4 regions of the Geminocystis herdmanii PCC 6308 genome follow, and region 1 is predicted to be linked to each of the others. Evidence: predicted binding sites of a transcription regulator. Region 1 holds the regulator's gene; each other region holds the start of a gene.
What was found. Region 1 encodes NtcA, which controls nitrogen genes in cyanobacteria. Its sites were predicted from a motif close to TTTGTANCNNNNGNTACAAA; they were not measured.
Positions count from the first base shown of each region.

Region 2: the regulator NtcA is predicted to act here: its motif matches at 2,499-2,518, upstream of glnA (type I glutamate--ammonia ligase).
Region 3: the regulator NtcA is predicted to act here: its motif matches at 3,959-3,978, upstream of SYN6308_RS09295 (ammonium transporter).
Region 4: the regulator NtcA is predicted to act here: its motif matches at 2,432-2,451, upstream of SYN6308_RS16415 (ammonium transporter).

Region 1 covers NZ_CM001775.1:1,539,474-1,547,383, reverse strand. Annotated here, with positions in the region: gene menA (2-carboxy-1,4-naphthoquinone phytyltransferase) at 1-544, opposite strand, end outside; gene SYN6308_RS07865 (isochorismate synthase) at 835-2,241, shown strand; gene SYN6308_RS07860 (M3 family metallopeptidase) at 2,417-4,489, shown strand; gene fabI (enoyl-ACP reductase FabI) at 4,812-5,597, opposite strand; gene ntcA (global nitrogen regulator NtcA) at 5,754-6,431, shown strand; gene SYN6308_RS07845 (DUF6825 family protein) at 6,493-6,813, opposite strand; gene SYN6308_RS07840 (Cof-type HAD-IIB family hydrolase) at 7,043-7,864, shown strand.
Region 2 covers NZ_CM001775.1:4,148,816-4,156,725, reverse strand. Annotated here, with positions in the region: gene SYN6308_RS20685 (M1 family metallopeptidase) at 1-2,206, opposite strand, end outside; gene glnA (type I glutamate--ammonia ligase) at 2,594-4,015, shown strand; gene SYN6308_RS20675 (Npun_F5749 family FMN-dependent PPOX-type flavoprotein) at 4,091-4,678, opposite strand; gene SYN6308_RS20670 (16S rRNA (cytosine(967)-C(5))-methyltransferase) at 4,836-6,176, shown strand; gene SYN6308_RS20665 (tellurite resistance TerB family protein) at 6,181-6,600, shown strand; gene SYN6308_RS20660 (cobalt-precorrin-6A reductase) at 6,910-7,683, opposite strand.
Region 3 covers NZ_CM001775.1:1,844,476-1,852,385, reverse strand. Annotated here, with positions in the region: gene SYN6308_RS23350 (pentapeptide repeat-containing protein) at 184-1,134, opposite strand; gene SYN6308_RS22215 (hypothetical protein) at 1,383-1,970, opposite strand; gene SYN6308_RS09300 (hypothetical protein) at 2,214-3,809, shown strand; gene SYN6308_RS09295 (ammonium transporter) at 4,031-5,518, shown strand; gene SYN6308_RS09290 (Rne/Rng family ribonuclease) at 6,485-7,910, shown strand, end outside.
Region 4 covers NZ_CM001775.1:3,267,555-3,275,464, forward strand. Annotated here, with positions in the region: gene cruG (2'-O-glycosyltransferase CruG) at 1-538, opposite strand, end outside; gene SYN6308_RS16415 (ammonium transporter) at 801-2,303, opposite strand; gene SYN6308_RS16420 (mechanosensitive ion channel family protein) at 2,539-4,137, shown strand; gene SYN6308_RS16425 (pentapeptide repeat-containing protein) at 4,388-5,224, shown strand; gene SYN6308_RS16430 (V4R domain-containing protein) at 5,647-6,363, shown strand; gene SYN6308_RS22790 (hypothetical protein) at 6,360-6,782, shown strand; gene SYN6308_RS16440 (hypothetical protein) at 6,792-7,268, shown strand; gene SYN6308_RS16445 (V4R domain-containing protein) at 7,305-7,910, shown strand, end outside.

The DNA.
Region 1 (7,910 bases):
CTGAAAAAGATTGAGCTTGACTATAATAAGCAGATGCGATCGCCATAGGTCCAAAAGTGACAAAACAGATTATTTCCCCTAAACCTAAATAACCAAAACGAAAAGGAGGTCCTTGATAAGTGTAACCTAATGCACAACTAGCGATAATTAACCATAACACAGTCCAATCCTTGAGCCAATAATTTATTAACAAAATTCCCCCTAAACCCAATAATAAAAAGCCGATACTAATCCAGAAGATTAGGTTACGATTTCCTGTCAGATTTACTACTGAATGAGCTTTATTTACGTCTATTCCCGTATCAGAGTCAAAAACATCGTTACTGAGATTTAACCATGCAATAATGAAAATTCCTGAGAGTAAGAAAGTCAAGAAAATATTAAGATGAAATATTCCCGTTTCACCATAGGCTAAAGCCGTGCCAAAACCAATGGGAATAACTGCGACAGTGTACATGGGAGGTTTTATGGCGGCAAACCAAAGTTTATTTTTGCTAGGGGATGTATTGATATTTGATGATTTTGCCTGTTCGGTTATAGTCATGATCTCTAATTCGATATGATAGGGATTAGGGAATTGATAATAGACTTCTTGCGGAAGTCGAGTAATGAGTAATGAATAATAAGTAATGAGTTAAAAAATTAACATTTTTCACCCTAAATACAGATTTTACTTTTTATTGTGCAAGAGGTCTAATGAATAATGAATAATTGTTAGTTCCTCATTGTCTATCTTTGATTGTTGATTGTCAATTATTCTCTTGGAATTATGATAAATTTTATAGAGAGAAAAGTCGTTATTAACTATTCACTATTCACTATTTATTATTATTTATGCCCGTAATTCCTTCTCAATTTCATCTTTTAGATTATACTAAAATTTTAAAAGAATTAATTTTTTTATCTTCTCAAAAAAACGTTAATAACAGTCATCAAAATCCCGATATTATTTCTTTTTCTTTTAATATTGATCCTCTTGATAGTCTGATTTTTTTCTCGGTGATGAAGGAAGAAAATCAACTTTCTTTCTATTGGGAAAATCAACGAAAACAAGAATCGATCGTGGCTATTAGTGCTTTAAAAAGTTTGACGATTAATCATAGTCTAAAAGAAGATGATAATAGGTTTTCTTTATGTCAAAAGTTTATCACCGAAACCCGTCAAAAATTAGCTAATGATCAGGCTTATTTTTTTTCTTACTTTAGTTTTTTTAATTCTTATCATAATCTCTCTCATTCTTTCCCCCTCGCTACAATATTTTTACCTGCTATTCAACTACTAAAAAAAGATAATATTTATACTTTAACAATCAACACTTATAATAACCCAGAAAATATCAATTTAATTAAACAATATATAAATAATAATTTTAGTCAAAAAATAATCTCTAGTTATCAAAATTTTACGGAAGAAAAAAATACTTTACATTATAGTTTAGCAGAAGATCAATATCAATCTTTTATCGATAAAGTGAATCTAGGATTAGAGGCAATTCACACGAAAAAACTCACAAAAATAGTAGTTGCCCATAGTTTAGAAGTAAAAACTAATAAGAATTTTAATATTATTAAATCTTTGAATAATTTAAGAAAAAATTATCCTGATTGTTATGTATTTTCCATCAGCAATCAAAACCAAGAACATTTTATCGGTGCAAGTCCAGAAAGACTACTTTCTATTAAAGATAATACCATAATTAGTGATGCTTTAGCAGGTTCTGCACCCAGAGGAAAAAATGAGGAAGATGATAATTATATCGGCAATAAATTATTAGATAGTGAGAAGGAAAAAAGGGAACATCAAATAGTTAGTGATTTTATTTTTAATCAATTATTAACTATGGGATTAAGTCCGAGAAAATCTACATTAAAATTATTAAAGTTATCTAATATTCAACATTTATGGACTCCTATTAATGCTCAAATAAATACTGATTTAAACCCTTTAGAAATTATTGAAAAATTACATCCAACTCCTGCTGTGGCTGGTATTCCCACAGATATAGCTTGTACAGAAATTCAAGCCTTAGAAAAGTTCGATCGAGCCTTATATTCTGCCCCTATAGGATGGCTAAATAGGCAAGGAAATTGTGAATTTGTGGTGGGGATTCGATCGGCTTTAATTAAAGGTAATTACGCCCGTTTATTTGCGGGTGCTGGAATAGTTGAGGGTTCAAAACCTGAACAAGAATTGATCGAAATTAAGCTGAAATTTCAAGCTCTTTTACAGGCTTTAATATAGGTAGTGAGAGGTTGTTAAAAAAGTATTTTTATAAAGGGAGGAGAGAGGAGTTAGGAGTTAGGAGTTAGGAGTTAGTATTAACAATTACAATAGCTTGAGCAAATCGATTAAATTTTTATTGATTGAATCGTTAGAATATTATAGAAAATAACTATTGAAAATTGAGAAATTAAGAATGACTACCGTAAGCAATCCGTTATTAATCGGGGAAGGATTACCTCCATTTAAAGACATCGAGCCTAATCATATCGTACCAGCGATCGAACAATTATTAACGGAATTAGACATAGAATTAAGGCACTTAGAAGCCGATTTTAAACCCACATGGAAAGGTTTAGTTGTGCCTTTAAATCATATTGAAGAAAGACTGCGCTGGAGTTGGGGAATCATTGGGCATCTCATGGGAGTAAAAAATAGCCCAGAATTGCGTACAGCCTATGAAACAGTACAACCCCAGTTAGTACAATTTAGTAACAAATTAACTCAAAGTAAGACATTATACGAAGGGTTTGTCAAGATTAGGAATAGTGACGAATGGCATAGTTTCGAGTCGGCGCAACAAAGAATTATCGAATCTGCCATCAAAGAAGCTCAATTATCGGGAGTTGCCTTAGAAGGAGAGAAAAAAGAGCGTTTTAACGAAATTTACTTAGAATTAGCTGAATTATCGACTAAATTCTCGAATAATGTCCTTGATTCTACCAAAGCCTTTAAATTACGCCTAACAACTCCCGAAGAAATAGATGGCTTACCCGCCAGTTTACTCAGTTTATCCGCTCAAACTGCCCGAAGTGAGGGAGATGAAGATGCGACTCCCGAAAATGGTCCTTGGGTGATAACCTTAGATTATCCTAGTTTTGGCCCTTTCTTAAAATTTAGTAAGAGAGGGGATTTAAGAGAAAAAATTTATCGAGCTTATGTAACCCGTGCTGGAAGCGGAGAATTTGACAATAATCCCTTAATTATCAAGATTTTGAGCTTAAAACAAGAATTAGCTCACATTTTAGGCTATAAAAATTATGCCCAAGTTAGCCTTGCCAAAAAAATGGCGGATAGTGTGGAAACCGTGGAAAAACTCTTGGAAGAATTGCGAGTTGTCAGTTATACTGCTGCGCAACAAGAGTTAAAAGAGTTAAAAGAATTTGCTCAAGTTGATAACTTAAATCCTTGGGATGTGAGTTATTGGGCAGAAAAACAGAGGGAAACTAAGTTTAATTTCACAGAAGAAGAATTACGCCCTTATTTTCCTTTAAATGAAGTTTTAGAGGGTTTATTTGGTTTAGCAAAACGGATTTTTGGTATTAAAATTACTCCTGCTGATGGAGAAGCGCCTGTTTGGCATGAGGATGTTCGATATTTTCAAGTTGCCGATGAAAATAATGAGGTTATTGCCCATTTTTATCTTGATGCCTATTCGCGCCCTTCGGAAAAAAGAGGTGGCGCGTGGATGGATGACTGTTTAGGTAGGGCAAAATTTGAGGCAAATGGCAAGGTTATCACCCGTCTTCCCGTTGCCTATCTTACCTGTAATCAAACTCCTCCTATTGATGACAAACCTAGTTTGATGACTTTTGGAGAAGTTGAGACTTTATTCCATGAATTTGGTCATGGTTTACAACATATGTTGACTAAAATTGACTATATTGGCGCTTCTGGTATCAATAATGTGGAATGGGATGCGGTGGAGTTGCCTAGTCAGTTTATGGAAAATTGGTGTTTAGAAAAAAATACCCTCTTTGGTATGGCAAAACATTATGAGACGGGGGAAACTTTACCTTATCACTATTACGAAAAATTGTTAGCCTCTAAAAATTACATGAGTGGTTCTGGTATGTTGCGTCAATTATCTTTTAGCCTCCTCGATTTAGAGTTGCATTCCCGTTATAACCCTAATAGTGGTGAAACTCCTCACCAAGTGCGCGATCGAATTGCCAAAACAACTACAGTAATACCACCTTTACCAGAGGATGAGTTTTTGTGTAGTTTTGGACATATTTTTGCTGGAGGTTATTCCGCAGGTTACTACAGTTATAAATGGGCGGAGGTGCTTAGTGCCGATGCTTTTTCTGCTTTTGAAGAAGTAGGTTTAGAAAACGAAAACGCTATTATTGAAGTGGGCAAACGTTTCCGAGACACTATTTTAGCATTAGGAGGAAGTCGATCGCCCATGGAAATTTTCACTCAATTTCGAGGCAGACAACCCGACACGAAACCTTTACTTCAACATAGTGGTTTGTTAACTGCATAAATAATCTAGTCTATCAGAGTCTTTCATTTTAACCTGAGTTCACCTCAGTTCGATGCAAGAATGTCTGATAAGGGCAGGTTTCAGGTGTAATTTTCAGAAGATTATATAATTCGATCAAAGAATTGAACATAAAAAATCAATAAGGATAGATGAGGGCTGACTTGGAAGACAGGCAGACAGGCAGACAGGAAGATTATATTTTTTGTGAATGAATAAAATTCTCTCAAAAGTACATCAAATATTAAGAATTTTTCTCCCTGTCCACTTGTCCACCTGTCCACCTGTCTAGTTTTCATCATTTTCTTTATGGTTCACTGAGGTATTATCCCTGAGTCATGCCCATAATTTCATAACCTGCATCGACATAAATAATTTGTCCTGTAATACCACTGGCTAAATCACTGCACAAAAAGGCGGCGGTGTTGCCCACTTCTATTTGAGTTACTGTACGTTTTAACGGTGCAACGGCTTCTACATGGTGAATCATGTCTAAAATTCCCCCAACGGCTGAAGATGCAAGGGTACGAATAGGACCAGCAGATATAGCGTTGACTCTTACATTTTGACTACCCAATTCTGAGGCAAGATAACGCACACTCATTTCTAAGGCAGATTTAGCAATACCCATAACGTTATAGTTGGGAATAACTTTAACTCCTCCTAAATAACTTAGAGTTAAAACACTACCACCAGAAGCCATTATGGGTTTAGCGGATTGTACTAAACGGGTGAGAGAATAGGCACTAATATCGAGGGCGGTTTTAAAACCATCACGGGAAGTGTTACTAAAATCTCCTGCTAAGTCGTCTTTTTGAGCAAAAGCTAAACAGTGAATTAAAATATCAATATGTCCCCATTTTTCTTTGATTTGAGCAAAGGTTTCATCAATTTGAGCATCATCTTGTACGTTACAGGGTAGAAAAACACTAGGGTTTAAGGGGGCAACTAATTCTCCTACTTTTTTCTCAAATCTTCCTTTTTCATCGGGGAGGTAGGTGACTCCAATATTTGCTCCTGCTTTATGTAGTTGTTGAGCGATACCCCATGCGATCGATTTATTATTAGCAATACCAGTGACAAGGGCATTTTTGTTTGTTAAATCTAACATATTCTTGATTTTTTCTTTAATTTTCTGTAATATCTGACAGTAATTGATTAAACTAATTACGTTATTGATAGTTATCTAGTTTACAATTACTTATCTTCTTATAAAAAGTGTCCTTTGTACGATCGAACCTTAAATATTATTCAGTAACTATCCCCTATGCAATCAGTATCAACTCAAGAGCAACCTTTAGCGTCCGTATTTCGTCAAATTGGTGCAGGAATTTATACTCCTGTGATAGAAAGATTTGAGCGTGGTAAAACGATTTTTTTCCCTGGAGATCCCGCCGAAAGGGTATATTTTTTAATGAAGGGTGCTGTCAAATTGTCACGAGTGTATGAAGCTGGGGAAGAAATTACTGTTGCTTTACTGAGAGAAAATAGTATTTTTGGCGTACTCTCCTTAATTACAGGACAAAAGTCCGATCGATTTTATCATGCGGTGGCTTTCACTCCTGTAGAATTATTATCAGCACCCATTGAGCATTTTCAACGATCGTTAAGAGATAATCCTGAATTATCACGACTGATGTTGCAGGGGCTGTCGTCTCGTATTTTACAAACAGAATTAATGATTGAAACCCTTGCACATCGTGATATGGCTTCCCGTTTGGTTAGTTTCTTGTTGATACTATGTCGAGATTTTGGTATTCCTAGCCTTAATGGTATCACGATCGATCTCAAGTTATCTCATCAAGCCATCGCCGAAGCCATTGGTTCAACACGGGTGACAGTTACAAGATTACTGGGAGAATTAAGACAAGACGGCATGATTTCTATTACCAAGAAAAAAATTACTGTGCATAATCCTGTCGCTTTAAGTCAACAATTCGCCTAATATCCGATAGTAGATATAGATACTGGATAATTCTCAATTTTCAATTATCCATTCTCCATTACTATGGTTGTTTTTGGCGATAATTGTTCAATTCTGCTTTTAAACGAGCAATTTCTGAACGTAACTCGTCTAATAACTCCTGTAGATCGATCGAACTGTCAGCTTCCACAGTAATGGTAGTATTAGGATTAGAAGAACTTTGTTTAGTCGCTTCCGCCCTGTTTTTGACTTCTTGGGCAAATTCCTTTAATCTTTCCCTAGTTTCAGTGTCAAACTTACCAATATCACTGAGAAGATTTGTTAAACTATCCTCAACCTTTTCGGTAAAAACTTCGGCAAAGGCTTTTCCAAAAATAAATGCTTCGTTTAGGGGGTTACTCATTGGTAATATTTCTTAATGATTCTTGAATAAATTATAGCAATCCTCAGCCATTTATGTAAAAAATAATCTTTTAGACTCAGTAACTCATATAATAGACTTCGACCATATTTGGTTTAAGAAGGGTTAAAATCCTTACTACAAACTAATAAAAATGTCATTGCGAGGTAACGAAGCAATCTCTTCAAAAAATGACTATTCTATAAAAAAATAACTATTAATATAAAATAAAATGAAAAATATTAAAGTATTAATTTTAGACATTGACGGTACAATTTCAGGTAAGTCTAATCATGTGAACGATCGAGTTAAAAAAGCCATTAATCAAGTAAAAAATAGGGGCATAAAAGTCGGATTAGCCACAGGAAGAATGTATAGTTCAGCTTTAAGATTTCATGAAGAAATAGAGGCTAACTTACCTATTATTGGCTATAATGGTGCTTGGATACAGAATCCTGAGACTTCAGAAATATTATTACATAAGCCGGTTAATCACAATATCGCTAAAGAAATAATCTCTTATTTTAAGGATAAACAAATAGAACATGATATAGAAATTCATCTTTATTTTGATGATAAATTATATGTAGAAAAAATAACTAAAAATACTGAATATTATGTCGATCGATCTGGAACTCCTGCTAATTTAGTAGAAAATTTTAATAGTCTTTTGCAAGAAAATCCCACAAAAATTTTAGCATCAAGCCTAGATTCTGATTTAATTACTCAAATGTTAACAGAATTAAAAAACATCTATCATGAAGAAGAAGTATTTTTAACTCAGTCTAACCCCATTTATCTGGAAGTCACCGATACTGGGGTGAATAAAGGTATGGCGGTGCAGTATTTAACAGAGAAAATATTAGGATATTCTAGGGCAGAAATTATGACTATTGGTGATAATTTTAATGATTTAACTATGTTAAAATATGCTGGTTTTAGTGTCGCTATGGGAGACGCACCCCAAGAAGTCAAAGATATTACCTCCACTGTCACCCAAGACGTAGAAAATGATGGAGTTGCTCATGTGATCGATCGACTATTAATTGAATGAATGAGGAATTAATCGAGTTGAGAATAAGCTAAGAAGTGTCTTAGCT
Region 2 (7,910 bases), 1.7 Mb from region 1:
TACCCAAAATGGTATATTTAGCGATGATGTCAACGGCTTTTTCGTTGGTTTTGAGGTGACTTAAAGCGGTAATAGCGCTCGATCGAATTACCTCATTCCAACCGCTTTTTTCTGTTAAAATTTCCTCAAGGAGAGTAATAACTTCTTCTTCTTTATCTTCAAGGCTACCAGTGGTTAACTTCCCTAAACCGTTGATAGCAGACGACTCCACATAGTAACTAGCATCACCGTTGATGACGATATTTTTCAAAGCGTTGTAACTGGCTTCGTTTTTGTGGTGGGTTAAGGCTTCCACTATGGCTTTTCTGACTTTAGGATTTGTGTCGTTAAGGTGGTTAATTAAGACTTCCATTGCCTGATTTAGCTTAATTTTGCCCAATTGTTTGACAATTTCGACTTTTACTCCCCAAAATCTCTCGTTTTCAAGGGCATACTCTAAGGCTTTTACTGCTTCTAAGTTACCTTTTTTACCAATAGCCATCGTAGCATAAATGCGAGAAATCACATCAGGATCATGATTTAACTGATTTTTTAATTCACTAAATCCGTATTCTAATTTAACAGTTTTTAAGTGATAATTACCGACATCAAAAGAGATAAAATCGGGCTTCTCTTGTAAGGGAAAATAAAAAATTTGCTCCAGTTGATTAAGTTTGAGAGAAACTGTATTTAAAACAGGCTTTTCTCCTTCTTTAAGATAACCAAAAGCGAAGGGTATTTTTAAATCGAATAAGTCGATAAATTTACCATCTTTTTCTTTAGCTTGAGTTTGCTTAATCTTTACTATGGCTAACTTACTATCACTATCCCAACTATAATTAATATTAAAATCTGGATGCCCTCCCCTAAAGACATATTGATCAAAAAGAGGACTTAAATTATAACCTGTTGATTCTTCGATCGAGCGTAATAAATCAATAGTTTCGACAGTTTTATGGGCATTTTTATTAATAAAACTATGAATAAATTTATCAAATAACTCCTCTCCCAAAATCCCCCTAATCATGTGATAAACACAAGCACCTTTTTCGTACAAATGTCGATCGTACAATTCAATAGCTTCTCTGTAAACATTGGTAACAATAGGACGGCGATAACGGGAAGAATCCTCCTGAAAATAATTTCTTGCCTCCCCTAGTAAATAATAAGCGCCCTCGTCTTTACCGTATTCGTATTCAGTCCATAATACTTCTGCATAGGAAGCCGCTCCCTCTTTAATCCATGCGTGACTCCAATGTTTAATTACCACTAAATCCCCAAACCATTGATGCGCCAACTCGTGAGCAACTAAACTCTCGGTGTTGCGGTTATCAAGGGAGGCTTTTTCATCGAGGAGACATCGATCGGTTAGGATGGTAGTTGAAGTATTTTCCATACCGCCGAAAATAAAGTCATCGACACAGACTTGAGCATATTTAGAATAGGGGTAAGAATAACCGTATTTTTGAGAGAAAAATTCAATCATTTTTGGAGTTTTACCCATGCTAATTTTAGCTTCGGTTTCTTTGCCTTTTTCCACATAATAATTAACGGGGATGTCTTGCCATTTATCCTCAATTTCCGCAAATTTTCCTACTGCTAACGTCATTAAATAAGTGGGATGCACTTGGAATTGCAACCAATGATAAATTTTTTTACCGTCTTTTTCTTCTGTCTTAAATAACTCGCCATTGGAGATAGCAATATAATCTGAGGGTACTGTTATTTTTATTTCTGATGTTGCCAATTGCCCCGGATAGTCGAAACAAGGAAACCAGTATCTCGAATCTTCGTCTTCTCCTTGTGTCCACACTTGGGAGGGTTTATTTGGGTAATGTTCATCGGGGGCGATAAAGTATAAGCCTCGTTGGGGTTTTTCTTTGCTATACTCGATCGAAATCTTTAAATCCTTATCGGTTGTGGCTTCTGATAGGTTTATAGTCAGGATTTCCCCATCATAATTAAAAGATTGACTAATATTATCCACTAAAACGGCGCTAATAGTCAAGTCCACTGCATCTAAATTTAATTGTTTGATGTTCGATCGAACAGGAGTTAGGGTTATAGTGCAAGTACCGCCGAAACTTTGATTGTCTATATCTAAAGCTAAATCAAGGGCGATATGTCCTACTTGTCCTGCTCGATCGGGATTATAATGGGGTTTAGCACCGGGTAACTCAAAACTTTTCTTTTCTTCTGCATCGAAATAGTGTTGTAAATGATTCATCTTTTCTGTGATTAATGATCTTTAAGATAATTTTAACTGACGTTACGCACTCATTTATATGTTAAATTTTAATAGGTTTCATCGGTATCAGGTAAAGATTTCTCGAACATTGATTAATTAATATAAAGAATTTAAAATAAGAAAATCAATTAAGATATATTTTTTGTGAATTCTTTAACCTAATACCTAACACTGGATACTTGTCACTTTTATACCACCGAAACTTTATATTAAACTCAGGTGACACCTGACACCTGACACCTGCAATCAACAACTGAGGTGATTTGAAGATTATGTATCAATAGCTACAAAACAAAGATAAATCTATCCTTAGCATTAAGTGTTTGAGTGGTTAAATAAATAAAGTAAGTAAAGGAGAAATAGTTAATGCCTAGTACCCCCCAAGAAGTCTTGAAAATGATTCAAGATCAAAAAATTAAAATTATTGACCTAAAATTTATTGATACTCCCGGTATATGGCAACATTGTTCATTTTATTATGATCAAATCGATGAAAACTCTTTCATTGAAGGTGTAGCTTTTGATGGTTCAAGTATTCGTGGTTGGAAAGCCATTAATGACTCAGATATGTGTATGGTACCCGATCCTAACACCGCATGGATCGATCCTTTCTATGCTGAACCTACTTTGAGTATGATTTGTCGTATCAAAGAACCTCGTACGGGTGAATGGTATTCGAGAGACCCTCGTAGTATTGCGGCTAAAGCTGTAGAATATTTAGCCTCTAGTGGTATCGGTGACACTGTTTATATTGGACCCGAAGCCGAATTTTTCATCTTTGATGATGTTCGTTTTGATCAAACTGAAAACAAAGGTTACTACTATGTGGACAGTGTGGAAGGACGTTGGAACTCTGGTAGAGTAGAAGAAGGTGGAAACTTAGGTTATAAACCGGGTTACAAGCAAGGTTATTTCCCCGTTGCACCTACGGATACAACCCAAGATATTCGTACAGAAATGCTCTTAACTATGGCAGAATGTGGAGTACCCATCGAAAAACATCACCATGAAGTGGCAACGGGTGGACAAAATGAATTAGGTATTAAATTTTCTACCCTCGTGGAAGCGGCAGACTATTTAATGACTTATAAATATGTCATCAAAAACGTAGCGAAAAAATACGGCAAAACTGTGACTTTTATGCCTAAACCTTTATTTAATGATAATGGTTCTGGTATGCACACTCACCAATCTATCTGGAATAACGGTGTACCTTTATTCGCTGGTGACAAATACGCTGGTTTAAGTCAAATGGCTTTATGGTATATTGGTGGTATCATCAGACACGCTCCTGCTCTTTTAGCATTAACTAATCCTACCACTAACTCCTACAAACGCTTAGTTCCGGGTTTTGAAGCTCCTGTAAACTTAGCTTACTCTCAAGGAAATCGATCGGCTTCTATCCGTATTCCTTTATCGGGTAGTAACCCCAAAGCGAAACGTATTGAGTTCCGTTGTCCTGATGCTACAAGCAATCCTTACTTAGCATTTGCCGCCATGTTATGTGCTGGTATCGATGGTATTAAGAATCAAATCGATCCGGGTGAGCCTTTTGACGTGGACATTTACGACTTATCTCCTGAAGAATTAAGCAAAATTCCTTCCACTCCCGGCTCATTAGAAGCGGCTTTAGAAGCCTTAGAAAAAGATCATGGTTTCTTAACGGATTGTGGTGTATTTACTACAGACTTTATCGAAAACTGGATTGAGTATAAGCTAGATAACGAGGTTAACCCTATGCGTCTTCGTCCTCATCCTTACGAGTTTTCTTTATACTACGATTGTTAAGTAAGCGTTGCCTCATAGTTTTTTAATGGGGGAAGGTATTAGGTTTTAGGTGTTAGGTTAAAGCATTGAAAAAAACTAAGGATTAACTTTTTTCATGTGCCATTTTTCCTCATTATCCATCTCGTAAATATGACGATTTTGTGGATTGCCTTTTAATTCTAAATGATCCACAATTTCAGGATTTAATAATAATAAGCAAAAATTTTCTATCGGTTTTTCCTCATCAATATCTACCGTAGGAATCTCACTATTTTCGATCGATAATTCTCTAGGATTTTCCCAATAAAATTGTTCTTTTCCTGCTAAACTTAGTTTTTGCCATATTTTTTGACGTTCTTTTAGCAACTCTTGATTATCGTCATGGGCGGTGATTATTTCTATTTTTCCTGTTATTCTAAATTGTTCTCTTGTTTTGGCAAAATACCAACAAATTTCACCGTAGGAATTATGACTTAAATCTTCTATTTTTTGACTGCGAATATCTGTAATTATTTCTAGTTTATTACTATTATCTAAAAAGCCTCTAAAAACTACCATTCTATTGGCAGGATAACCTGTTTTTGTGACGGTAGCTAAAGCAAAATAACGACTGAATAGGTTGGAACGATTTTTGTGTAGTGCTTTTTGTAAATAAGTTCTCCAAGGTGCAATATTTTTTGACATAATTAAGAATTAAGAATTAAGAATTAAGAATTAAGAATTAAGAATTAAGAATTAAGAATTAAGAATTAAGAATTAAGAATTAAGAATTAAGAATTAAGAATTAAGAATTAGAATTAAAATAACGTCTATTTCGTTACTCACTATAACATCTTTTTTTATGAATAATTCCCGTCAATTGGCTTTTCAGGCTTTACAAAATATCTATCAACAAAAGGCTTATACTGATATTGCTTTGGAAAGAGTTTTGAGTAATTCTTCTATTTCTGCTTTCGATCGACATCTAGTGTCAGAATTGGTGTATGGTATCGTCAGGCGTAAACGTACTTTAGATAGTCTGATTAATCAATTAGCTACAAAAAAGGCATCTCAACAACCTTTAAACCTGCGTATAATTTTACAAATAGGGTTATATCAATTACGGTATCTGGATAAAATTCCTGAGTCGGCGGCGGTGAATACTAGCGTTGATTTAGCTAAAAATAATGGGTTGTCGAAATTATCAGGGGTGATAAATGGTATCCTTCGATCGTACCTTAGATTATCAGAAAAAGAAGACCCTTTAATTTTACCTGATGATTTTATTCCCCGTTTAGGGGTGAAATATAGTTTTCCCGATTGGTTAGTTGCTCTTTTTATCGAACAATTTAATGTGAAACAAACGAGAAAGTTATTAGAATGGTATAACCAAATTCCTAGTATTGATTTAAGAGTTAATACCTTAAAAATTTCGAGGGAAAACTTACAGGAAATATTATTAAATAATGGTATAGAAACCAGTTTTTTACCTCATCTTCCGCAAGGTTTAAGACTGACAAAATCCGCAGGAAATATCACTCAATTAGACTGTTTTAAAGAGGGTTTATTTACAATTCAAGATGGTAGTGCGCAACTTGTCGCCCATTTTCTTAATCCTCAACCCCATGAAACTATTATCGATGCTTGTGCCGCACCGGGGGGGAAAACTACTCATATAGCGGAGTTAATGGGGGATACTGGTAATATTATAGGGTTCGATCGATCTCTTTCAAGATTAAAAAAAGTTACGGAGAATGTAGAAAGATTACAACTAAAATCTATCCAAGTGGAAGAAGCAGATAGTAGCGAGTTGACGACATGGGAAAATAAAGCAGATAGAGTATTAGTGGATGTACCCTGTTCAGGGTTAGGTACATTACATAAAAATCCTGATATTCGTTGGCGCAAAAAACCAGAGGAGATAAAACCTTTAACAGAATTACAGCTTAAAATGCTGGAAAATTCGGCAAAATGGGTTAAAAATGGCGGTGTATTAGTTTATTCTACTTGTACTTTAAATAAAAGTGAAAATGAGGATATTATTAATCAGTTTTTAGCAAAAAATCCCTCATGGCAATTAGCCGACAAAAATAATGATTCAATGTCGAATTTTTCGATACCATCAAAGGGGATAGTAAAAATATTTCCACCGATAGATGATATGGATGGTTTTTTCATGGCTAAATTAATTAAAGGAAACTAACATTATGACAACTCAAAATCAAACTAAATTATTGGTAAAAATTTTAGTAGGTACAGCATGGATTGATGGTATTATTCAACCTGAAGAAAGAAAATATTTACAAAAAGTCGTAGGGGAAAATAACCTTAGTGATGACGCTGAAATTAAGTCTTTGCTATCGGAAATCAAGCCTGTTAATCCGCCTCAATGTTATGAATGGTTAGAGGAATATTTAGGCAACAATCCCACTATCAAAGATTATGAAAAATTATTTGAAAATATTAGTGCGTTAATTTATAGTGATGGTGATGTGGATATGCAAGAGGCGAAACTATTAAATCATTTAGAAAATTTAGACCCTAATACTTTAACTAAAAAATCAATGCTTGATCAAATTTTAAATTCAGTTAAGCAATTATATCAAAAAGCGATCGCAAACAATTAGGGTGTGATGAAAAAGTATTTTGATGGGGAGAGGTGTTAGGTTAAATAATTAGGGTTTGCCTCATAGTCTTTATCGATTAGGGAGATAGGAGTTAGGAGACAGGAGATAGGAGAAATACTGAAACATCAAGGTTTTGATGCTGTTAATAGATAGAATAAGTATAGTTGTATTTTAAAAAATAAGGTTAAAAGTGTTGAATTTTTGAATAAAAATCCTTAAAACTGCACACTTTTTGGTGAATGTATTATGTCTAAACCTTTGATTTTTATAGCTTTCTGATTTATTCAGCAAACCCTAATTATTGAAAATTTAATTTTTGGATAAATCTAATAAGGATGCAAGAAAAGTATTAACTTCTTCTATATTATTTATAACCAAAGGATAGTCTATTTTTGGTCTTTCAATGACGATAAGGGGAATATTTAATTCTTGGGAAATTTTCTGTTTGATGTCTTCTCCTCCGGGTTTTCCTCCTGCTTTGGTAACAACGATGTCAATATTCCACATTTGCCATAGGGCTTTTTCTAATTCGGGAGAAATGGGGGGACGAAGTGCTATAATTCGATCGCAGGAAAAATTAGCTTCATAGGCTAGGTTAATAGACTCTGGATAGGGTAGGATTCGGGCGTAAAGGGTAGCCTTAGGATGATAATTGCGGAATAGATGTAAAAATTTAGCTCCAATGGTTAATAATACTCTTTTATGGTGGAGAGGAGAGTTTTCTTTAAGGAGGGATTCCAAAGAGGAAATAGAGGAAAGGGAGGTGGATTGTGTTATATTCGGGCGCTCATATCGTAAATAGGGTAATGATAATTCTTGACAGTGTTTAATTACTGTGTGCGAGATATTGACAGCAAAAGGATGAGAGGCATCGATAACAAGGGAAATATGATGTTTTGTGAGGAATTGAGGTATTTCTGATGGTGAAAGTTTACCGACAAAAATTTGACATTGAGAAGAAATGGATTGATAAAGTTGCGTTGCGGTGTTCGTGGTAACAGTTATGATAAAATTTAACTGATGTTTGATGAGTAAGTGTGCGATCGAAACACTGTCAGAAGTTCCTCCAATAAGCCAAATCATAGATTATGCTGAAGGTTTGTTTCAGAGTCTTTTGATGAGGGTAGGAGAGAGGAGAGAGGAGTTAGGAGACAGGAGAAATACTTATAAATTAGACAAGAGTTTTTTTGTAACATCAAATTAGTGACTTGATGAGTATTTGGTAGAATTTGTGAGTGTTGGCTAGGCTAAGATTATTTTGCCTAGCTTTGATTTTAGCAGAAGTTTTGTGTAATAAATTTTAAGAGTGA
Region 3 (7,910 bases), 310 kb from region 1:
CACTATTACTTATTACTCATTACTTCAAGCCAAATTTATGGTAATTTACCAACCATTTTTTTCGCTCACCCCTTATTTTGCCACACTTTTTTTGTCAATGTAGTTTGTCTAAACCCTTGATTTTAATAGCCTTCTGATTTTTTTCAGCCGACCCTATCTAGAATTGTCTATTAACAAAAAATATTATGCGACTAAAGGTAAATGTAAATGGTAAGGAGAAGATGATAAATCTGTTTGAATTAATTGAGAAAAATTATTAATAATAAAAGAACAAGACTTAAAATACTCCCTCACCCATTGATGATACCATTGTATTTGAAAATCATTGAGCAATTCTGTTTCTGTACCTAGATAGATAATCCTACCTTGATTATTGATTTGAAACTTACTTAACCATTCATTATTGGGCTTGGAAGAATGCCAATATTTGGTTACTAAACCTACCCCCAAATACTTCGTGCTACAAGAGCTGATATAGTTGATAGCGTTTAAAACATCTGCTAGGGCGACTTCATTATATTCCACATAAATTAAACCCATTTCTTCCTGATTTAATTTACTATCGAATTGAGTATTTTTATCGTATTGTGCTTCTCTAAAATAAGTTTTATTTATTATCGCAGAAGTAAAACAAGTACCCGTTATATTAGATTCGCCCATATAGGTTTGAGTTAAATTAGCACCGGTTAAAAATGCGTTTTTTAATTCAGCTTTACGCATATTACCATGGGATAGATTGCAATTATTGAGAGAGGCTTGGGTAAAATTAGCACAACTTAAATAGGCTTTTTCGAGACTAGCATTATTGAGATGAGCTTGACGAAAATTAACTTTTTTACCATGAACATTATTTAAGTTAGCTTGATGGAGTTTAGAAAAACTTAAATCACTTTCATCTAAAATAGCATTTTTTAAATTAGCACCTTTTAAGTTAGCACCTTTTAAGTTACATTTACTGAGATTAGCATTTTCTAAATTAGCATTCTCAAAATTAACAAAACTTAAATCACTATTTTTTAAATTAACTCCGCTTAAATTAATTCCTTGTAGATTAATGTTAGACCAATTGTGACTATGAAAATTTCTTTCCCCTAAGAGGTAACGCTGATTAATTTCTTTGATTAAGTTATTCATAGGTTTTACCTCAGCTTTTCAATTATTGTTATCTTTGATTTAACTCTAATTTAAGAAAAAATTGTGGAGATTTTGTGGAGATTTTCTACAGTTTTGTAATCTTTTATATAAAATGTTATTATCAATACATAATTCTGATAATTATATTTGGGAAAAATAAATTTTACTATCAATTCTACTAAGGAATGAGTCTATTTACCTAGTTTCTTGAAAATTGATAGTATTTTATTTATTAAATTTTACAAAATCTATTTTGACAATGTAATTAATTCTTCTAAGGTTTCTGGTGAAATATTAATTTGAGGATTGTGTTTTAAAGTTTTGGCTAATTGAGAGAGTAAATATAGTTGTTGATTGGGGTTTAAATTAAAAGTAATGTCCATTTTTTGTTCATGATTTCTCAGGAGAATTACATGATTTTTTCCTGATGGATTACTGACTATTTCTACTTCTGATAGGGATAGGGTGGGATATTGGATAATATTTGTGGTAAAGCGAATGATGAGATTGGATTGAGATTGAAGATATATGTCTAATTGGTGAAAATCTGCATCTAATTCTATTTTATGGGGGGTGTAACCAAATTCTTTTTCTTCTCCTTGTTTCTTGCCATAAAGGGTGATGCCTCTTAGTTGAGGTGAGTCGAGGGTAAATTCTTCGTCAAATCTTTGGGTTTCCCAATTTATATCGTCAAGGTTGCCACTGGTGGGAATTAATCTTTGGGCTAATTTTACTGGTTTTGTACCAAGATTTGACCACCATTGACTAATTAATTGTAAATTGGTGAGGTTATGGGGATTTTCGGATTTTGTCTGCCAAGTGATTTTTTTATTCATGGTATTTCGATCGAACTTTATTTTATGGTAACTTTAACGATGATGAGAATTAAATAATCTACTTAAGTTAAATGTGTCTTAGCTAACTCATTGTCTGGTAATGATTAGGTTTTTAATAATTTTTAATGTTTTCAGATGATGCTCAGACGATCGTGCTATATAATTATCTAATTAAATTATCCTCTAAAATGACAATTTCCTCCGAAAATAAGATTTTTATACTAACTGTTTGTGAAATTCACTATGATTAAAACTGCTATTGGTGACAACCTTGATTGTGAAACTTTAAACCATAAATTTCATGAGATAATTAATGGTGAGTTTGATAATCTCGACCGAATTGAAATTGACTGTTTTAAGGAAGATAATTACTTAGTCATTTTAATTAGTGAATCTATTACGGAAGTGATCGATCGAATCAAAGACACCTTAGAAGAATATCAGATTGTGGATAACTTTTTGATTCGCAATATTAATGATGCCAATGAAATTTATTACAACAGTATTGAACATAATTTAGAAGATATTAAGCAAAAAAAATATTATAGCTCTCAAAATTTTTCTGTTGGGTTTATTGTCTCTCTTTTAGGAGGAATCTCCTTAGGTATTATCGGAATTTTTTACTATTTTACTCGCCCTTGTGTGTTAGGAGAATGTAGCGTTATTACTGAAACAGAGACATCAATTTCTAATCAATTTGAAGCTAATTATCAAAATTTAACGGAAGAAAATATCAAGGCTTTACAACTAGGCTTAATATTAGAAATTAATGAGTTAAAAAGAATTCCCCGTTGGTCAAAATACCATGAAGAAGCCACTTCTTTTATAGAAAAATATGATAAGAAAGTTAGTCAATTAGATAATGTCTTGGGTGCTTTACAGTTAGAAAAAGACTCAACAAATTTAACTCAAAATCTTCCTTTATCTCTGGATGAATGGATTAGAATTAAAGGTTTTTGGCAGGAATCGATCGAACTTATGAATAGTTTAAATATCGATATTTTAGCCAACTTTAAAAACGAAAAATTAAATCTTTATCAAAATCAACTAACCATTGCTGATAATAATATTAGCAGAGAAAAACAAGGACAAGAAAATTTAATTAATGCTCAAAACTTAGCTACAACTATAGAAAATAAACAAAAAGAAATTAGCAGTTTAACAGACTTAGAAAATATTGAAAAAAGTTGGCAGACTGCAATAAAACAAGTAGAATCGATCGAACCCTTAACGAAAGCCTATCAAGAAAAAGAAACCCTTTTAAATAGTTATCTCCTCAATTTAATGGAAATACAAAAACAAATTACCAAAGAAAAAAATGCTCTCAATATTAAAAATCAAGCAAAAAAAAATATCAACGAAGCCTTAGAATCACAAAAAAATAATCAATGGACAAAAGCAGTTTCTGCATGGGAAAATGCTTTAAAAGAATTAAAAAAAATTGCTCCCGAAACCTTCACCGCCCAAGAAGCTAAAAATTTAGAAACCAGTACTAATAAACAACTAGAAACAGCTAAATCACAACTAAAAAAAGCCCTTGTTAAACAAGAAATTAAAGCCGAATTAGATACTATCTGCAATAATAGCGAGTTAAAGTGTAGCTATAGTGTAGAACCAAATACCGTTAAAATCTTTTTAAATCAAGAATATTTACAAAAAATATCTAAACTATCAAGTCTTAACAGTTTAACCAATAATGATCAACAAAAACAACAGATAAATACCCACATTGAGCAAGTTGAAAAAAATTATCAATATATAAGTACAAAATATCAAATTATGGTAGAAGTATATAATCCCCAAAGACAATTAATTATGATTTATAATACACGCATTTAGAACACAATAATTAAATTAGGACACTTCTAAATTGAAAGATAAAGGTAGGCAACAGACAAAAGGCAAAAGGCAACAAACAGCTAAAAATTTTATTCGTTTTCTACTAATCTAAAAATCTATAAGTTAATGAGTTTTAACTTAATTAAATATTTGTAAAAATTGATGCTAAAAAAATTTTCTATAGACTTTATAATGTGGAAGTCAAAATTTAGGCGAGGATAATGCTAAAAATTAGAACAAATCAAAAAAGACTCAATATAATTATTAAGAAAATTAAACAATCCTACAGTTGGCAAGGTTGTGTTGTTTTAAGTGCCATTCTTTTATTAAGTTCTAGTTATGCCGTTTATGCTCAAGATACAGCTAAAGATTTGCAAACTATTACAGGAGAATTAAAAGTTGGTTTAGATACTTTATGGGTAGTTTTAGCCTCCGTCTTAGTAATCTTGATGAATGCAGGTTTTGCCATGTTAGAAACGGGTTTTTGTCGTCGCAAAAATGCCGTTAATATGTTATCAAAAAATTTGATTGTTTTCGCTGTATCTACGATCGCATTTTGGGTATTAGGTTTTGGCTTAATGTTTGGAGATGGTAACGGCTTTATTGGTTTACAAGGATTTTTCTTAAATGGTACTGATAATAGTCCAGCCATAGGGGATGCCTATGAGGGAGTTTATGGTGCTTTGAATTGGGCTGGTGTACCCCTATCCGCTAAATTTCTATTTCAAGTAGCTTTCGCTGGTACTGCTGCTACCATCGTATCGGGTGCAGTAGCAGAAAGAATAAAATTTATTGATTTTGTGCTGTTTAGTATTTTTCTAGTTGCGATCGCATACCCAATTATTGGTCATTGGATTTGGGGAGGCGGTTGGTTATCGAAAATAGGTTTTCAAGATTTCGCCGGTTCAACCGCAGTGCATTCTGTAGGGGGGTGGTGTGCTTTAACAGGAGCAATGATTTTAGGACCTAGACTGGGAAAATATCAAGCAGGAGGGGGTATAATGCCCTTACCCGGACATAATTTAAGTATCGCCACCCTTGGCTGTTTCATTCTCTGGATTGGTTGGTTTGGCTTCAACCCCGGCTCTACTATGGCAGTAGGAGAAGATATTGCTTATATTGCAGTTGTAACCAATTTAGCCGCCGCCTCTGGTGCTATCACCGCCACTATTAGCAGTTGGATTTTGGCAGGAAAACCTGATTTATCCTTGACAATTAACGGTATCTTATCAGGATTAGTTGCCATCACCGCCGGGTGTTCTATGGTTAGTTACTCTAGTGCTATTTTAATTGGTGCTTTCGGTGGAATCTTAGTGGTTTTTGCGGTGTATTTCCTCGATAGTCTCAAAATCGATGATCCTGTAGGAGCTGTGTCTGTACATTTAGTGAATGGTATTTGGGGTACGATCGCCGTAGGATTATTTGCCGATTCCATCATCACAGAAAATGAAAATATATCAGGTTTATTTAGTAGTGGCAACTTTAACTTATTAGGCGCGCAATTACTAGGTATTGTATCAGTTGGTATTACAATGATCGTTTTTAGTATTCTATTTTGGAACTTACTGAAAGTAACCCTAGGCTTAAGAGTATCTCAAGAAGAAGAATATTTAGGTTTAGATATTGGTGAACATGGTATGGAGGCTTATAGTGGCTTCTTAGAATTAGAAGGAGAAATGGGAACTATCCTTCCGACGATCGAAAATTAAAAAAAGACAGGTGAATAGGGGGATAGGTGGATAGGTGGACAGGGGGACAGGTGGACAGGTGGACAGGTGGACAGGTGGACAGGTGGACAGGTGAATAGGTGGACAGGTGGACAGGTGGACAGGTGGACAGGTGGACAGGTGAATAGGGGGACAGGTGGACAGGTGGACAGGTGAATAGGGGGACAGGTGGATAAGGTGTTAATTGTTAATTGTTAATTGTTAATTGTCTATTAGTGCGTTTTTTGTTATAATTGCAATTATTCTGAAAAAAACTTTATTTGACGTTTACGGATAATATAGTCCCGATAGTCTTGATTAAAATATTTGTTTGACTACAATAATTATTTTCCGGTACTCCATGAATATAAAACACATATTCCTTTTAAGGAAGTATTATAAAATAATGATAAGTTACTTTCTATGACTTAAATAAAAAGTAATTATGACAAACCCCAAAATAATCCTATCGTTGGGAGTATAATTTTTTGGTTGTAATAAAAGTGATCGATCGAAAAAGAAGAAATAGAGACTAAAAATATTAAGACAAGATTTCAGAATGTGTTCCTCGGAATTGTACCTAAGATAAAATTAATTTTAAATCATACTTGACTTAAGTATATTCAAGTCATGCTGTCCATGAATAGATGCTTTCGGAGTGAGATTAAATGGCTTTAATTTTGATAAGTCTAGCCTCCATAAATTACTAAAAAATTTTTTATCTTCATAAAATTCCGCACTTTATAGAAATAATTAGGAATCGGTTATTACTGAAAGTCTTAAACAAAATCACAAGCTCTATTTGTTCTTAAAAATAATTCTAAATCTATTTAATAAAACCATGTTTTACTCAAACTACTTATTTTTTTAAACGTAGTTTGAGCATAGAAATCATAGGTATTTTTCCAAAAGCCATAAATAACGAAGGCACACACACTAAACTATTATCAAATTTTTTGAGGGAATTGAATGCCAAAACAAATTATTATTGCAGAAAAACACCATATCGCAGCGGTATTTGCTGAAGATCAAATTCAAGAATTAGTAGTTGCCACAGGCAATCAACAGGTAGGAGATATTTATTTAGGGACAGTAGAAAACGTCATTTCAGGGATAGATGCGGCTTTTGTTAATATTGGTGATGCAGAAAAAAATGGTTTTATTCATGTAACAGATTTAGGTCCTTTACGTCTAAGAAAAACCGCAGGTGCGATTACAGAATTACTGTCACCTCAACAAAAAGTATTAGTGCAAGTAATGAAAGAGCCGACAGGCTCTAAAGGTCCTCGTTTGACGGGAAATATTAGTCTTCCCGGTCGTTATTTAGTCTTGATGCCCTATGGTAAAGGGGTTAGTTTATCTCGTCGCATCAAAAATGATAATGAACGTAATCGATTACGCGCTTTAGCTATTTTGCTCAAACCATCAGGAATGGGATTATTAGTGCGAACTGAGGCGGAAGGAACGGCGGAAGAGGCAATTATTGAAGATTTAGACTTATTACAAAAACAGTGGGACAAAATACAGCAGGAAGCTAACTATATCAGTCCTCCAGCTTTATTAAATCGAGATGATGATTTCATTCAGAGAGTGCTACGAGATATGTACACTGATGAAGTTAATCGTATTGTGGTGGACTCGGAAGATAGTGTAAAAAGGGTGAAAAAACAGTTAATGAATTGGGGGGCTGGACTCTCACCAGAGGGGATTTTGATCAATGCCCATCAAGAAGCTACACCGATTTTAGATTTTTTCCGAGTGAATGCGGCTATCAAAGAGGCGTTGAAGTCAAGGGTAGAATTGCCTTCTGGGGGTTATGTTATTATTGAACCGACAGAAGCGTTAACGGTGATTGATGTTAACTCTGGTTCGTTTACCCATTCGGCGACTTCTAGGGAAACAGTATTATGGACTAATTACGAGGCTGCCATCGAAATTGCTCGTCAATTGAAGTTGCGTAATATTGGCGGTGTGATTGTGGTGGACTTCATTGATATGGATTCTCGTCGAGATAAATTGAAGTTACTAGAACATTTTAATAGAGTACTGAAAACCGATAAAGCTCGACCTCAAATTGCTCAATTGTCAGAGTTAGGATTAGTGGAGTTAACCCGTAAACGTCAGGGTAAAAATATTTATGAATTATTTGGACAACCTTGCTCCCACTGCAACGGATCAGGATTAGTCGCCCATTTACCCGGTCATCATGATGTTGATCCTTTACCTTCTAATTATTACACTCCAATTATTGCCAATAAAAATCAGGATAAACCAATTCTTGAGGACAAAATTATTCTTGGAGAAGATTATACTAATGATTTAGAGGATACGGAATTAATTAATCATCCTAGTTACCAAGATCAAAATGGTGCAGCTCGTCGTCGCCGTCGTCGCC
Region 4 (7,910 bases), 1.7 Mb from region 1:
ATTCTCCAGCACCCTTGAGAATAAATTGAGGAGAAAGAGACACCACATCATAATTATGTGCATTCGCAAAATTTATCAAACTGGGAATTAAGCCTTTTTGGGGTTGAGTATCTGCATCTATGCCTAAAATCCATTCACTGGTTTCTGAACTATTTAAAAATCCATTATGTAATGCCCAAGGTCTGCCCACCCAATTATTAGATAAGGGGGGATCGGTGACAAGACGAATACGAGGATCAGTTTTTGAGGCTTCTATTACTTTATCTCTTGTACCATCTTGGGAGTTACTATCGACAATAATAATTTCTTTGACTTCGTAACTTTGACGGGTAATGCCTTCTAGCATTTTATCAATTCGATCGACCTCATTGAGAGTGGGTACAATCACACTAACTTTAGCTAACAAAGAAGGATCAGCAGATTCAGGTTTTAAAGGAGGAAATCGAGTTGCCCCCCTAAATAATCGACTCAGAAGAATAAAAAAACAAACACTTTGAAAGAGTAATAAAACGAAACAAATAATCGCATTGGTTATCATTGCGTAAAAAAAGACTAATTTTAAGTCAATTTTAAACTTAAATCTTCAAAACAAGCAAAAAAAACCCGTCTTCTAAGAGACAGGATTAACTGAGTTATTGATTGTAATGGACGCAAACCTTAATGGACGCAAACCTTAATGGACGCAAACCTTAATGGACGCAAACTTTAATGGACGCAAACTTTAATGGACGCAAACTTTAATGGACGCAAACTTTAATGGACGCAAACCTTGCGTCCCTACAACCTAACTGCTTTTGTAACTATAATTCAATGCCAGAACTAACTTCTCCAACGCTAGAGCCAAAGCCTCCAGCAAGAATGTCAGCTTCTTTGACAAATCCGCTATAGGCTTCCATACCGTGTTCGGAAATGTCTAAACCTTTCACTTCTTCCTCAACATGAACTCTAATACCTACAGTAGCTTTGAGAGCATACCAAAAGATAGTGCTAACAACAACAGTAAAACCACCCACGGTTAAAACACCGATTAATTGGGTGAAGAAACTATGACCATTTACACTAAAAATACCTACGGCTAAAGTTCCCCAAATACCACAGACTAAGTGAACAGAAGTTGCACCAACAGGATCATCAATTTTTAAAACTTTATCAAAAAATCCTACGGCAAAAACCACAATGACACCAGCAATAGCACCAATAATAATAGCACCGAAATAAGTTACATCAGCACAACCTGCGGTGATACCCACTAAACCAGCTAAAACACCGTTAATAATCATGGATAAGTCTGGTTTACCATCCTTTGCCCAAGATGTCGCAGTAGCTGTAATACTACCTGCCGCTGCGGCTAAGTTGGTAGTAAGAGCAATATAGGGTACGTTTGCAGTAGCAGCTAACTCAGAACCGGGGTTAAAACCAAACCAGCCAATCCAAAGGATTAAACATCCTAAAGTCGCAATACTCATATTATGACCGGGTATAGCATTTACTTTACCATCGCTGGAATATTTACCTTGACGGGGTCCTAAAATGGAAGCCCCCATTAAGGCTGCCCAACCACCGACAGAGTGAACTACGGTTGAACCTGCAAAATCCTTAAATCCCATTTCCGCTAACCAACCGCCATCCCATACCCAATGTCCAGTAATGGGATAAGCAATTCCGATTAATAGTACACTGAAAATTAAAAAGGCATCAAATCTAATTCTTTCGGCTACCGCACCAGATACGATCGTGGCAGCAGTGGCGGCGAAAGCTAATTGGAAAAAGAAAGAGATAGACTCAGGTACTTTTGTCAAAGTTTTCACTTCAACTTCTACTCCTTCAACCATGGTTTTGGTTATTTCAAAGGCTTCTGAGTCACTGTAAGGGAGACTGCTACCATTGAAAAAGAAACCATCTAAACCGATAAAACCGTTACCGTTACCGTACATTAAACCATAACCGATCGCCCAATAAACAATAGAGGCGATACCAAAGACGATTAAGTTTTTAGCAAGGATATTAACAGCATTTTTTTGACGGCAAAAACCCGCTTCTAGCATGGCAAAACCCGCATTCATGAACACAACTAAAATACCTGCTATCAATAAGAAAACAGAATCTAAAACGATTTTTAATTGCCCTACATCTTCGGGTTGTCCAAATCCTTGTGCCATTGCGGCGCTATTCCACACCATAATAATAATGGCGGTTAAGGGAATACAGGCTAACTGATAAGGAGAAAATAAATTTCTAACACGAGCTATAGAATTAAGTATAAAACTACCTTGATCGTTCGATCGAGATACTTTGTTATTCATTTTTTTTGACATCATCACCATGAATTTTTATTGGTATAGATTTGCACCAAAACTACATAGAAATTGAGGATTTAATCTCTTAAGTCTTCAATTAACTGTTAAATATTGTTATGTTTTAACTAATCTTTTCTGTATCCAAAAATACAATTAAGCAGTGAATAATGAATAGTGAATAATGAATAGTTTTTAATTTTGCATTTTCAATTCTTAATTCTCAATTCTCAATTCTTAAAATATGTTTCAAGAATATTGGTTTAATCTTTCTCCTCCCATTCAATCTATTCTTTTTCACTTAGGATTTTTAAGTATCGGATTTATAGTTATTTATCTTATTTTATTTTTTATTTTACGTCCTCTCTTTCGTCAGTTAGAACAAGATATTGCTTTAGTGACTCTCAATGTATCGGGGTATCCTCTTCTAAGTATATTTACAGTACTTAATCTTAAATTCACTTTGAGAGATTTGGAGTTGGTAGAAGATAAAAATATCCTGCAAACTATCCTCACGGTGACGGTAATTATTATTGTTAGTTATTGGTTGGTATCACTTTTAAAGCAAGTAATTATCTACTATCTCAAACAATATACTCAACAAACAGAAGTGATGTGGGATGATGTTTTATTACCTTTGGTAGAAGCTGTTATTCCTGTTATTATCTTTTTATTGGGTGGTGTTTTCTCTTTAAAAACCTTTGGGGTGGATTTAACGGGAATTTGGGTGACATTGGGAGGGGCTACTTTTATTATTGGTTTTGCCTTAAAAGATATTCTCGCTAATTTTTTTAGTGGTATCGTGTTGTTGATTGATACTCCTTTTCAATTTGGAGATGTTTTACGATTGGAAGATGGCTCGATCGGAATGTTATCTCGTATCGGTGTGAGGGTGACACAAATTTATTTATTTGATAGTCATTGTGATGTTTATATCCCTAATAGTATCTTACAAAATCAAAATATTACTAATTTAAGTCGTCCTACTTCTTATTTTTACTATTCCAGTACTTTAGAAATTCCTGCTTCTGAATATGAGTTGGAATATCTGCAAAAAATCATTACTGAAGTTGTCCTTGCTCATCCTGATACTTTAGCTAATATTGAACAAAAATTGAGTTTGATCGATCGATACTACCTAGATAATGAATCTTCTGTTCATGGGAAGCAACAACAGGAAATCGGGAAATTAAGACTATTAGCGGAACAACAAGTTAACGAAAAACTAGAGGAAATCGAATATTCTTTAGAAGCCTTAGTGGTGACATTACAATTCGCCGAAAAGGGTGGTTTAACCTCTGAAGAAATTGCTAATATTATCCAAGAATATCAACAAGTTCTTTCTTTAATCGGTTTTAATATTACGGAGGGAGATCAAGACATCTTTCTTAATGAATTTATCGAGTCTCAAGACTCAGAAGCCTTAATCGAGTTAGTTAAACAATGGTATCGTCTTTGGTTAAAAGACCCTAATTTGCAAGAAGAAGACCTTTATTTGATCCCCCAAGAATGGGATCGCAAAATTAATTTAATCAAAAAAAGAACCTATCGTTTATACCAAAAAATTATTAACCCTCAATTAGAAGAAACTCGATTAGATGATTATGTATTGGAATTGAGCGATTGGTTTAAGTCGAAATTTAAAGAAAGAAAAAAATGGCAAGACCCCCAAATTTGGATCACTGCATTAAATCATGATGAGGGTTTTCTGTATTATGAGTTTAAACTTAATTTTTTTGTGGATGATATTAAATTAGAATATGGCAAGAGGGGCGATCGAATCAGTAGTCAAATTTATCAAGAAATACTTAGGATCATCAAACCCTCCATAAATCCTCAATAAAAATTTTTAATAAATAATATTTATTTTTGATGTTTTCTCTGTATAAATACTCAACAAAAATAATTATTTATAAGATGTTTAAAGTTTAGCAAACTTTTGTTAAAAAAAATACCCTTTTTGTCATGAATCCCGTTAAAATTAAAGAAAGATAAAAAAATCATTAAGAAAAGTAAACATTAAAAAATTCTTTTATAAACTTAAAAATTAAGAATCTTAAATCAACATAATTTAGATAAAAGGAAATAATAAGATGCTGGTAAATAACTACAATACTGATATTAAAGCTCAATACGGTCAAGGGGAAAGAGATTTTCCTAAAATGCAGTTGAGAAGAATTGATTTAAGAAATAGTAACTTAAAAGGCATTAATCTACAAGGTTCTGATCTAAGTTATGCTGATTTAAGAGATACTGATTTGAGCAATGCTAATTTAAGCCATTGTTACTTAAATGAGGCTAATTTAAGTGGTGCGAATTTAACAGGGGCGAATTTAACAGGTGCTTATCTCATCAAAGCCTATTTAACTAAAACGAGTTTTAAAAAAGCTATTCTTAAAGAAACCTATTTTACGGGGAGTTTCCTCACCAAAGCTAATTTCATGAAAGCCGATTTATCAGGAGCTTTTTTGAATGGAGCTCACTTAAATGGTGCTATTTTTCAGGGGGCATCATACGACAATACTACTCGGTTCGATCGATGTTTTGATCCTGCTACCCTAGGGATGACTTTACTTTCATCTTTTCAAGCATCCGCCAGTAAAAAAATTACTATTGCCCAAGTTATTAGTAATTTTGAATCGATCGCCAGTATCACAGGTTGTTATTTAGGTGGCATGATAACCGCTAAAAACTTTAACGAAAGTCGTCCTGACATCGAATGGCTACAACAATTTTCTATGGATAGACAAGGAAAAATAAGTTTTACAGGTACATTAAACCATCAAGCCACCATGATGCAATTAAAATGGTTAGAAAAATGGACTAACGCTTTCATCAAAAAAAGCTCTATCATTATTCAAGATTTACCTAATATCATTGAAGAAAAACACTTAACCGTTGATTATTTAATTAAAAATAATGTAGCGTAAAATTGATTAATGAATAATAGACATCAATTTTCGCAGGTTGGGGGATTGGGGAATTGGGGGATTGAGGATATTTCCCCCTAACACCCTAACAGCCTAACATTCGAGACATTATCTGACTTGCCAACTATTTTTTCGCTCACCCTACCCCAAATGTGATCGATGTCTAATAAGTAAGAAGTTGTTTTAAAAATTTCTGATCCCCCTCAATCCCTCTTAAAAGTGTTTTATGGATTAAACAACCGTTAAATTATACACCATAATTCCCTATTTTTTAATATTAATAATTGTTAAGTATTAATTGTATAGAAATGTTGAAGAAATAAGATTAAAAACAAAAAAAATGGTTACAATAAAAGTAGAAAAAAAATTTTTTGTCAATTAATTAAATAATTTAGAATAAACTTGAGAGGATAAAAAACCAGATGACTTTTACACCCACAAAATCAAGTCGTACTGTAGAAAAAATTTCCCAAAATCTTTGGAAAAATAAGTATCCCAAAAAACATGATCATTATACTTTAGAAGATTTCTTTTACTTTGATACCGCAAACGGTAATATTACCGACTGGAATGAGTCTCGTAACGTTCTTGTAACTGAAGATTTTATCGTAGGTTTAATCGAAGGTTTAGAAGAAGAAGTTGGTTCTGCTTCTAGCGTGGTTATGTATAATATCGGTCGTGAATGGGGTATTCGAGATGCGGAATTTTTTGAACAATGGTTTCAAAAAGAATATGAGTATCCCAAAGATGTTCACAACATGAACTTATTATACGTTCTCGAAGCGTGGTGGTGGCCTTTTACTACTCAAGGATGGGGTAACTGGGATGTGGATTTGAGTGAACAAAAAAACGGCTTTATGTTTGTTAATATTTTTGACTCCGCCGTTGCTCGTACTTTAGGAGATGTAGGGAAACCTGTATGTCATATTTACGCTGGTTTAATGGCAGGTTTTTTCAGTCGTTTTATTAATAAACAACTTAACTGCATTGAGATTCAATGTTACTCTATGGGAGAAACCTATTGTAAATTTTTGTTGGGAAAACAAGATCGCATCGATGCAGCTACTTTCTGGCAAAACGAGGGCGCAGGTGCAAAAGATATTCAGAAAAAACTCGTTAACGGAGAGTATCTCAAATGATTCTTTCACAAACCATTACCGTAGAAGATTTTTTTCAAAGGGCTAATTGGCAAGGATTAAAGTTAGTTACTATCCCTGAAGAATCTAGGTTTCAAGAGGAAGTGGTAGAAGATACTTTTACACCTACTTTTGATTTGACAGTACAAGATTTTTTTCAACAGGCTAATTGGCAAGGGGTAGTTAAAACCAAATTTGTTCAGTTTTCTACATCCTCTGATTCATCCTCTTCTGTTTCAGTAGTTCCGCCTAATTATTCTCTCACTATGTCCGTAGGGGAATTTTTCCAAAGAATGCCATGGACTGGACAAATAAATTACAAGAAGGGATCGATCGCATCCTTACCCCAAGTTTCTCCGTCAAATACTTTTAGCTCGACGGTTGAACCTTTGAATGTTAATGATTTATCGGATTTACTTTAAAGAAAAACTATGTACCCAGAATTACAAGCATTAATTCACGAAGCTGAACATCAGTATTTACAGGCGGATAATTTACATAAATTAACTCAGGAAGTTTCTACCTTAAAAGATAGACTGACAGCTTACAAAATACTGAGAGATCAAGAAATTAGTATTTTTCAAGAGGTAGCTGATAAGGCAGTAAAAAAATTACCCGAAGAAAATACCAAAAAGATAGAAACTGCCCTCCGTCATTGGTTATTAATTACTCGGTATTGCGGTATGGCAATGTTACTTAATAATCCAGACTTTTTAGAGCATCGTTTATTGGAATGGTTAACAGATGTAGTTCAAGCTCATGATTCTCAGGCTATTTCTTCTACTATATATTCTCTATTAATGGTGAAATTAGGTGAAGAATTATCGGAGGCTGGATTACAACAGATTCAACCTTTTTTAACTCAAGCAAATGATTATTTAAGCAATATTCCCGTTATTAGTGTTTAACTTACTAAAAAATATCCAAGAAATGAGGAAAAATAGATGATTTCAGTGGCAGATTTAGTTCAAGACAAAGCCCTTAAAGGCAATTATTTTGCTCCAGAGGCTTATGTGCAGGGGGATTTTGAGTTAGGATTACTCGAAACCCGTTTAGGCTCAAGATTAATTGCATTACCTGAAGTTTTTTTACAGGGGGTTTATGCTGGTTTAGATGAGGAAATTGGACAAGCGACAGGTATCGTTTTATATAACTGTGGGCGTTGGTGGGGTAAAAGTTTTTACCGCCGTTTTCTGCAAGAGGTAAGCGAATATTATGAAATGCCTTTAGCTGAGATGGAGATGGCACAGTTTTTAAGTTGTTTAAAACAGTGTTGGAAAACTCACGGTTGGGGAGTAATTAATTTTAATTTTGATTACTATTCTCAAGGTTTTATTGTGGCGACTACGGTTAATTCTCCTTTTGCTCAAGCGGCACCCCAAGATAAGGGTTTTTCTTGTCAACCCGAAGCGGGTATTTTAAGTTCTTTTTTCAGTCAATTAACGGGAGAAGACCTTGTTTGTGTTCAAACCAGTTGCGAATCTTTAGGCGCACAGAATAATACTTTTATTCTGGGTTTAAATGAGCGATTGATCTTAGCTAAAACTTTA